Regions from separate parts of the Micromonospora sp. CPCC 206171 genome, predicted to be linked through region 1. Evidence: riboswitches for the same ligand, from Rfam matches in the RefSeq annotation. Region 1 holds a riboswitch; each other region holds the start of a gene.
The links. A riboswitch is a leader RNA that binds a small molecule or an ion and turns the genes downstream of it on or off. The one in region 1 is predicted to bind cyclic di-AMP.
Positions count from the first base shown of each region.

Region 2: another riboswitch for cyclic di-AMP. It lies ahead of V6U89_RS09375 (coiled-coil domain-containing protein); the one in region 1 lies ahead of V6U89_RS26870 (C39 family peptidase).
Region 3: another riboswitch for cyclic di-AMP. It lies ahead of V6U89_RS08210 (C40 family peptidase); the one in region 1 lies ahead of V6U89_RS26870 (C39 family peptidase).
Region 4: another riboswitch for cyclic di-AMP. It lies ahead of V6U89_RS15915 (transglycosylase family protein); the one in region 1 lies ahead of V6U89_RS26870 (C39 family peptidase).

Region 1 is NZ_JBAKHT010000034.1:25,851-28,044, reverse strand. It holds gene V6U89_RS26875 (hypothetical protein) at 1-304, shown strand, start outside; cyclic di-AMP (ydaO/yuaA leader) riboswitch at 608-748, shown strand; gene V6U89_RS26870 (C39 family peptidase) at 985-1,809, shown strand; gene V6U89_RS26865 (alpha/beta fold hydrolase) at 1,916-2,194, shown strand, end outside.
Region 2 is NZ_JBAKHT010000005.1:201,226-203,419, forward strand. It holds gene V6U89_RS09375 (coiled-coil domain-containing protein) at 1-990, opposite strand, end outside; cyclic di-AMP (ydaO/yuaA leader) riboswitch at 995-1,126, opposite strand; gene V6U89_RS09380 (cation diffusion facilitator family transporter) at 1,268-2,182, opposite strand.
Region 3 is NZ_JBAKHT010000004.1:242,444-244,637, forward strand. It holds gene V6U89_RS08205 (NlpC/P60 family protein) at 1-930, shown strand, start outside; cyclic di-AMP (ydaO/yuaA leader) riboswitch at 1,079-1,215, shown strand; gene V6U89_RS08210 (C40 family peptidase) at 1,228-2,194, shown strand, end outside.
Region 4 is NZ_JBAKHT010000012.1:57,614-59,807, forward strand. It holds gene nhaA (Na+/H+ antiporter NhaA) at 1-362, opposite strand, end outside; gene V6U89_RS15915 (transglycosylase family protein) at 609-1,292, opposite strand; cyclic di-AMP (ydaO/yuaA leader) riboswitch at 1,291-1,465, opposite strand.

The DNA of each region.
Region 1 (2,194 bases):
GCTGCGGGACGTCTTCGCGCACCGGGACGGTTGGGACCCCCGACGGCACCCCGTCGAGCAGGAGGTGCTGCTGGCCCGGGCGGTACGCGACGGTCGGCGGGACGCGTACCGGGCGGCGGCCGGGCGGGAGCGGTCGGCGTGGCGGGACGCCGAACTGGCCGCCGCGGCGGCCCGCGCGCTCGCCGTCGAGGCGTACGCGGCGGCGGAGCGACTGTGTCCGGCGCGGCTGCCCGCCCAGCGGACGGCGACGGCGACGGCACGGACGGCGCTCGCGGCGCGGTGGCGGCCGGCACGGGTGGGCTGAGGACGCGACCGAATTGTTACCCGTATTTCCGTGAGTCGCGTCACGGCGACCGTGAAACCGGTCATCCGGTCACAGCCGGTGACATCGATCGCGACGATCGGCGGGATTTGTTGCCGTGCTGTCCGGTTGTCGCCCGGCGATCCCGGAACAACCGCCTGTCCCATCGAGCGAAGTCAGTGCCGAACTGTACGGCAAATTGGTCGCCCTGATCATGTTTACGCAGATCGCAGGGCTTGGCCGACCCGTGACCGACCAGTAGTGTCGCCCGGGTCCGGTGCGGTTTCCGATCGCAAGAGGCGACGCCGCGCCGACCCGCTCAATCGTGATTTCACGAACCGGGGACCCATGCACGTCCGGGGTGAATCCGCGGGCCACGGCCCGTGGTAGGGCGCTCTTCCCGCCCGAATCCGTCAGCTAACCCGGTAGGCGGTGTCGGAAGGAGTTCCAGCTCTTGCTGTTCCCTCGCATTCCTCGGCTTGCTCTCCACCTCGGTACCGGGGTGATCCCGCCGGTCCCTCGCGCCCTCGCGCGCTGATTCCGGCCTCACCCCGCCGCCCGGCCTCCAACCGGGCGCACCCCCCGCCGAGCGGCCTCGCACACCGGTTTCGACACCGCGGGTGACGTCCTGTCACGCGCCGGTCCGGCATGCCGCTCCCGCCCTCGTACCGTGGAGGAAACACGTGAAGCACCCCCTGAAGCGGCAGCTGCGACGCCTGGCCACCGAACGGTCGTACCAGTTGGTCGCCGGCTCGGCCGCCGCGCTCGTGCTCGTCTCTGGCGCCAGCACCCTGCTCGCCGACGAGGCGCCCGCCCGCCAGCAGACCTCGGCCGCCGTCGCCGAGGTGGCGCCCCGGCTGGACGACGTCGCGACCCGCAGCCAGGCCCGCGTCGCCGTCCCGGCCCACAAGCCGTCGCCCTCGGCCAGCCCCTCGCCGTCGGCGAGCGCCACCAAGGCCAAGGCGGACCCGGACGTGACCCGCAAGGCGGCCCCCAAGCCGCCGTCGACCAAGGTCCTCCGCTACGACTACCAGGCGCAGACCACCTACTACAACTGCGGTCCGGCCGCGGTGCGCAACGCGCTGAGCGCGTCGGGCGTCGAGCGGACCCAGGACGAGCTGGCCGGCCCGCTCGGCACCACCGAGATGGGCACCAACTCGGCGCTGGACACCACCCGGGTCCTGAACCAGATCGTCAAGGGTGACCCGTACCGGACCCGGATGTTCCAGGGCACCCCCAGCTCCGCCCAGATCGACCGGCTCCAGGCCGACGTGATCGCGGCGATCACCGACGGCCGGGGCGTCGTGGCGAACGTGGCGGGCAGCGCCACCGACACCGACGGCGGCTGGCACTCCTTCCCGGGCGGCCACTACATCGCGGTGGTCGGCTACAAGAACGACGGCCGGACGGTCCGGATCGCCGACTCGGCGGACCCGAACCTGCCGTCGTACTGGGTCAGCACCATCGACCTGGCGAACTGGATCGCCACCCGCGGCTACTCCGCCTGATCCACACCGTCGCTCGTCCGGGCACCGGCTCCCCTCAGGGGCCGGTGCCCGTCGCCGTTGGCGCGGATCTCGCGCGGCGGAGCCGGGCGGTGGCACACTGCGGCCCATGACCGACGACTCGGGTACCCGCCGGCTGCTGTTGCTGCTGCACGGGATGGGCGCCACCGGCGACGTGTGGCTGCCCTGGGCGCCGCTGCTGGAACACCGCTGCCCGGGCCGCTGGCTGGCGCCGGACCTGGCCGGCCACGGCTTCTCGCCGCCGCTGCCCGGGTACTCCTTCGCCGGGTTCGCCGAGCAGGTCGCGGCGGGGCTCGGCCCGGTGCCCGAGGGGGCCCGCCCGGCTGACCGGCTCGTCGTCCTCGGCCACTCCCTCGGCGGGGTGGTC
Region 2 (2,194 bases), on a different contig from region 1:
CTTCCACCCGCTGCTGGGCAGCCAGATCTGCCGATACCAGATCACGTAGAGCACGGCGAGCCGGTCGGCGTTGCGGATGAAGTACGCGGCCAGGTTGTTGCCGTACGTCCGGTCACCGCCGGTCGCGTCGCCGCCGAAGCCGCTCTTCTGCGCCGCGAAGTCGCAGGCCCGGCCCTTGGGGTGCTCGCCGGAGCCGCTGGGGCGGTAGCAGGAGACGTACCGGGTGAAGCCGGCCGCCTGGGCCTGCCGCAGCGCGTTGAGCATGCGCGGGGTGATGCAGCCGTTGGCCGGGGTGGGATCGTTGACGCTGCAGGATTCCGACGGCCAGGAGCCGTCGGGGTTGCGCGGCGCCGCCTTGGCGTTGGCGGTGGAGGTACCCGGGTTGGAGCCGCCGCCGGCGCTGGCGGCGGGCTTGTCGGCCGCGGCCACCGCCAGGGCCCGCTCGGCCTGCTGCTTGCGCTTGGCCATCACCGCGACCTGCTTGCGCTGCTCGACGAGCTCCTGGTCGAGCGCGGCCCGGGTGCGGGTGGCGTCGTCACGGGTCCGGATCAGGTTGCGCAGCTCCCGGTCCTCGTGGGAAGCGACCGTCTCCAGCGCCGCCGCCCGGTCCAGGAAGCCTTCGGGGCTGGAGCTGTTGAGCAGCGCCGACACCGGCCCGAGCCGCCCGGTCCGGTACGCCACGCCGGCGATCTCGCCGACCTTGCCCTGCCGGACGGTCAGCTCCGACTCCATCGTCTTGAGCTGGTTGTTGAGTTCCTGCTGCCGCTTGGTGGAGCGTTCCAGCGCGGCCTTGGCGTCGATCCAGCCCTTGCTGGCCGCGTCGAGCTGGGCCCGCAGCGCCGGGGTGCCGCCCTCGGGGTCGCCGGGGGCGGCGGCGAGCCGGGTGGCGGGGGGAGCGGCGGTCGCCGGGACGGGCGCGGACGACACGCCGAGGGCGAGTGCCGCGACGACCGCGGCCGCCAGCCGTGCGGTGGTACGTCGTACGTGCATGAACATGTCCTTCCGTCAGCCGCCGACCGGGTTAGCTGACGGGTTCGGGACGGAAGATCCCTACCGCTGACGCGGATGCACCCCACGAACATGGTTCCCCGGCTCGCCCTGGCAGGCGATTAGGCGGCGGCCACCGCCGGCACCGGAGGGTGCCGCCTGGCGGAGGCCGGGACCGAGCCTACCGGTACGGGTGTGACACCCGCCCGTTTCGTGACTGAGGGTACTGGAGTGAATCGCGGTGTAGGTGACATAACTGGACAATAGGTGTCCGATTTCGTCACCACTCGACCTGCCCGCAGGCGCCGGGGGCGGCCCCCGGCTCGATCTGGAGGGTGGCGTGCTCGATGTGGAAGTCCTCGTGCAGGGCGGTGCGGGCGGCGGCGAGCACCGTGCCGACCTCGGCGCCGGGGACCATGGTGAGGTGGGCGGAGGCGACCTCCATGCCGGAGGTGAGCGTCCAGACGTGCAGGTCGTGCACCTCGGCGACGCCGGGGACGGCGGTCAGCCGGTCGTGCACGGCGGTCACCTGGAGATGCTCCGGGGCGGCCTGGACCAGGATGCGCACCGCCGCGCGGCCGAGCCGCCAGGTGCGGGGGAGGATGAACAGGCCGATCGCGACCGCCACGGCCGGGTCGGCCCACCACCAGCCGGTGCCGGCGATGAGCAGCGCGGCCCCGATCACGCCCAGTGAGCCGAGCAGGTCGCCGAGCACCTCCAGGTACGCTCCGCGCAGGTTGATGCTCTCCTGCGCCCCCGCGCGCAGCAGCGCGAACGCGACGAGGTTGGCCAGCAGGCCGAGCACCGCCACCGCCAGCATCGGCCCGGTGCGCACCTCCGGCGGATCGCCGAACCGGCGGACCGCCTCGATCAGCACGTAGATCGCCACCCCGCTGAGCAGGACGGCGTTGGCGAGCGCGGCCAGCACCTCCAGCCGGTAGAGCCCGAAGGTGCGCTGCGGGTCCCGGTCGCCGTGCCGGATGGCGGTGATGGCGGCCAGCGCCATGCCGATGCCGAGCACGTCGGTGAACATGTGCCCGGCGTCGGAGAGCAGGGCCAGCGAGCCGGTGCCGAACGCGGCGACGGCCTCGACCACCATCAGCGCGGCGAGCAGCGCGGAGGCCGCCCAGAGCCGCCCCCGGTGGCGGTGCGCCGCGTTCGCGACCGACCCGTGGTGGTCATGACCTGCGCCCACGCCCACACCCTC
Region 3 (2,194 bases), on a different contig from region 1:
CTGCTCACATTGGTCGCCGCCGTGGTCGTCGGCGCCGGGATGTTCGCCGTGCCGGCGCACGCCGCGCCCACGCCGGAGGAGATCGAGGCGGCGATCGACAAGCAGTGGGAACAGCTCGAGCCGACCATCGAGCAGTACAACAAGGTCCGCGCGCACCTCAAGGTCAACCGCAAGAAGTCGGCGGAGCTGGAGAAGAAGATCCAGCCGCTGGCCCTGCAGACCGAGCTGGCGATGAACCGGGTGGGCGACCTCGCCTCCCGGTACTACATGACGGGCCCCTCGCAGGACATCGGCGCGCTGCTGGTCAGCGCCAAGCCGGGCACCCTGACCGAGCAGCTGACCATCCTCGACCGCCTCGCCGCGCAGGAGCGCAAGGAGCTCCAGGTCGTCATCGACGCCCGGCAGAAGTACGACGGCGAGAAGCAGAAGCTCGATGCGCTGATCGCCGCGGAGGTCAAGCAGGAGAAGGAGCTGGCCGCCAAGAAGGCGCAGATCAACTCCGAGATCAAGCGGCTCCAGGCGTCGATGCCGAAGACCGTCGTCAAGGTGGCCGGCTGCCCGACCGTCAAGGGCGTGGTGAGTTCCGCCGCGCAGACCGCCATCCGGGTGGCCTGCCAGCAGGTAGGCGACCCGTACGTCTGGGGTGCCGACGGGCCGGACTCGTTCGACTGCTCCGGCCTCACCCAGTACGCCTACAAGGCCGCCGGCATCTACCTGACCCACCACACCGGCGCCCAGTGGAACGAGGGCAAGGCCATCCCGCGCTCCGAGGCGCGCCCCGGTGATCTGGTCTTCTTCTACAGCGACCTGCACCATGTGGGTCTCTATCTGGGCAGTGGGCTGATGGTCCACGCGCCACGGACCGGCAAACCGGTCCAGGTCACCAGCGTCGACTACATGCCGGTCGCCGGCTTCCGGCGACCGAACTGACCCGAGCTCGCCGCGAACCCCCGGTCGACCGACCGGGGGTTCCGCGTATCCGGGACCCGGCACGGCATGGCGGGTTGCGGATCGATAACGGTCCTCTCTACTCTGGTCCTTCGTCGGCCGCGACAGGTCCGTCCAACCCGGGCGGCAGTGGCCGGCACCGCCGAGTCGCCCGCGGGCGAGCCGGGGACCCAGGTAAGCCGGGGTGAATCCGCAGCCACTGCGGTAGGGCGCTCCCTTCCCGCCCGAACCCGTCAGCTAACCCGGTAGGCGGTCGCGGAAGAAGGAGCCCGGAGCCCGGTGGCACACCATGCCCCGCGGCCACCGTCGTACGGGTCGACCCAGGTCGCCCGGCTGACGGCTGCGCCGCGCCCACGCTGGTCCCGCTTCACCACCGTCCTTGCCGCCCTCGCCGGTGCCGCCGTCGTACTGACCGGCGCTGCCACGGCGGCCCACGCCGAACCCTCGGTCGCCGAGATCGAGCGGCAGATCGACCAGGACTGGAACAGGCTCGAACCGATCATCGAGCAGCACAACGCCACCCGTCAGGACCTGGCCGCCAAGCGCCGGCAGGCCGACGCGCTGGCCAAGCGCATCGATCCGCTGCAACTCCAGGTCGACCTCGCGATGAACCAGGTCACCGGGCTCGCCGCCGAGGCGTACAAGGGGGAGAACGTCTCCGCCGTCAACGCCCTGTTCGGCAGCAGCTCCCCCGCCGAACTGGTCGACCAGCTCGAAATGCTCGACCGGTTCGCCCAGCGCCAGCAGCGCGACGTGCGGACCGTCAAGGAGCTGCGGGACAAGCTGGCCGCGGAGAAGGCGCCGCTGGACGAGATGGTCGCTCAGCTGACCCGTACCGAGGCCCAGCTCGCCGCGAAGAAGAAGCAGATCAACGCCGAGATCGATCGGCTGCAGAAACTGCGGCTCAAGGTGTACGGCAACGGTGGCGGGGGTGCGCTGCGCCCGGCCCCGTGCCCGGCCGGCTATCCCGGCGGCCCGGCCGGCACGGCCGTCAAGTTCGCCTGCGCGCAGATCGGCAAGCCGTACGTCTGGGGTGCCGAGGGTCCCAACTCGTACGACTGCTCCGGGCTGATGCTCGCGGCGTGGGCGAAGGCCGGTGTCTCGCTGCCGCACAACGCCCGCCAGCAGCGCCAGGTGACCGCCCGGGTGAGCCGGGCCGACCTGCGCCCGGGCGACCTGGTCTTCTACTACGCCGACCTGCACCACGTCGGCATGTACGTCGGCGGCGGCTGGGTGGTGCACGCCT
Region 4 (2,194 bases), on a different contig from region 1:
ACCCCGCCGACCGCCGCCGCCACCGGCACCGCGGCCCGGCGCGGGTCGCGCAGGTCGCCGGCGACGAACTCGCGTTTGAGTTCCAGCCCGGCGACGAAGAAGAAGACCGCCAGCAGCCCGTCGGCGGCCCAGGTGGCGAGGGTGAGATCGAGGTGCAGCGACGCCGGGCCGACGGTGAGGTCCCGCAGCGCCCGGTAGCCGTCCGCCCAGGGTGAGTTCGACCAGAGCAGCGCGAGCAGCGCCCCGACGAGCAGGAGCGCCCCGCCCACGGTCTCCTTGCGGAGGATGGCGGAGATGCGGCTGGTCTCGCCCCAGGAGCGGCGGGCGAACAGGCTGGTACGGCGCCGGGGGGCGTCGGTCACGGGGTCTCCTCGTCGGCAGGGGTCGCGTCATCCACCGCCGACCAGACTTCCCGGCACACCAGGGCCAACCCTATCCCCGCCCCCGGCCGACGGCCCGACGACCCGGCGACGCGGACGCGCCGGCGGGCCGGTCCACGCGCGCCGGGTACCCCGCCGGCAGCGGCCCGAACCACGACGGCGCCGTGGACGCGGCGACGCCCGGCCGGTCGTCCGGCCGGGCGTCGTCACGGTGCCCAGGTGCTGGGGTCAGAGGCTGAGCTTCTGACCGGGGAAGATCAGCCCCGGGTCGGCGCCGACCACGCGCCTGTTGCGCTCGTACAGCGCCTGCCAGCCACCGGCCAGGTCCCGGGCGTCGGCGATCTGCGACAGGGTGTCGCCCGACCGCACCACGTACACGTCGCCGGTCGCGGCCGGCGCGCTGCGCCGCTGGCTGCGGGTGCTGTGCTGCTCCCGCGAGGACCGCTCGGTGGAGGCGGCCTTCGACGAGTTCCGCGAACTCGAGCGCCGCTCCGACTTCTGCGACTTCTGCGACTTCTCGCTGGTGGTGGCGTAGCTCTTGGTGGAGCCGCCCTTGCGGCCGCAGGTCGGCCAGGCGCCGATGCCCTGACCGTCGAGCACCTTCTCGGCGATGGCGATCTGCTCGCCCCGGCTGGCCAGGTCGGCGCGGGAGGCGTACTTCTTGCCGCCGTAGCCGGCCCAGGTGCTCTGCGAGAACTGCAGGCCGCCGTAGTAGCCGTTGCCGGTGTTGATGTGCCAGTTTCCGCCGGACTCGCACTGGGCGATGGCGTCCCAGTTGACGCTGGCGGCGCTCGCCGGCGACGCCGGCGCCAGGACGGCGGCGACCCCGGTGACCGCACCGACGGCGAGCGTGCCGACGGCGATGCGGCGCGAGCTGACCCGTCGGTGACGGGCGGTGTATTCAGTTGCCATGTGGATTCCTCCACGCCGACGAGGTGAGCTGTCGGGTTCGGGCCGAGGAGCCCGGCCGCCGTGGGCGGCTTCACCCCGAGGTGACGTGCACCGAGGAACGTGTGGGTCCCCCGCTCCATGCCCGCTGACAAAGGTCCCACCGGCCGGCGGCATGGATTAGGCGTTACCGGCCGTGGTGTCCGCGATCGCGAACACGAACGACGTTAGGAACTGTTTCGGGCGATTGCCCACTTCTTGTGAAGTTCTTCACCCGGCTGAGCGACGGGCCCTCGTCTGCAGTTGCAGACGGTCCCCCGGTTTGGACAATGTGCGGGCTCTGCGCGGCGGACGCCCTGTCCGGGGCAAGCCGGAGCTGTTCCGGGTACGCACAATGGACGCCTCAGCGGCGGCTCAGCGCGGGGGCGGCCGACGACAGCCATACGGGCGATCAGCCCCGACAACCGGGTGTCGGCGTAGGACACCTGTTCGACATCCTGCGATAATTCGGCGTGGCCCTCACACCCGAGCAGGCTCGCCTGCACCTTCCCCGCTTTCTCGCGCTGGTCGAGAAGACTGCGACCTGCTGGTACCTACCCGGGCGCGCACGTGAGAACGGCTACGGCACCCGCGTGGTCACGACACATTCGTCGTCGGCAGGTCACGTAGTAACGGCGAGTGCCGCGAATGTGCGAGAGCCTACGCGCGGCAGAAATACGGTTACCAGGGGACGGCAGCCGATCTGAAGAGGCGATGTCGCAACGGGCACGTACGGACGGCTGAGAACACCAGAACGGCCAACCGAACCCGGGACGGTAGGCAACGAACTGAGCGATTGTGTCTCGACTGCCGCCGCGAGGCGGTGTCGCGGTACGAGGCGAAGCGCCGACAGCCGACTCCGAGGAAGGATCAGCAGGGCCTTGGGC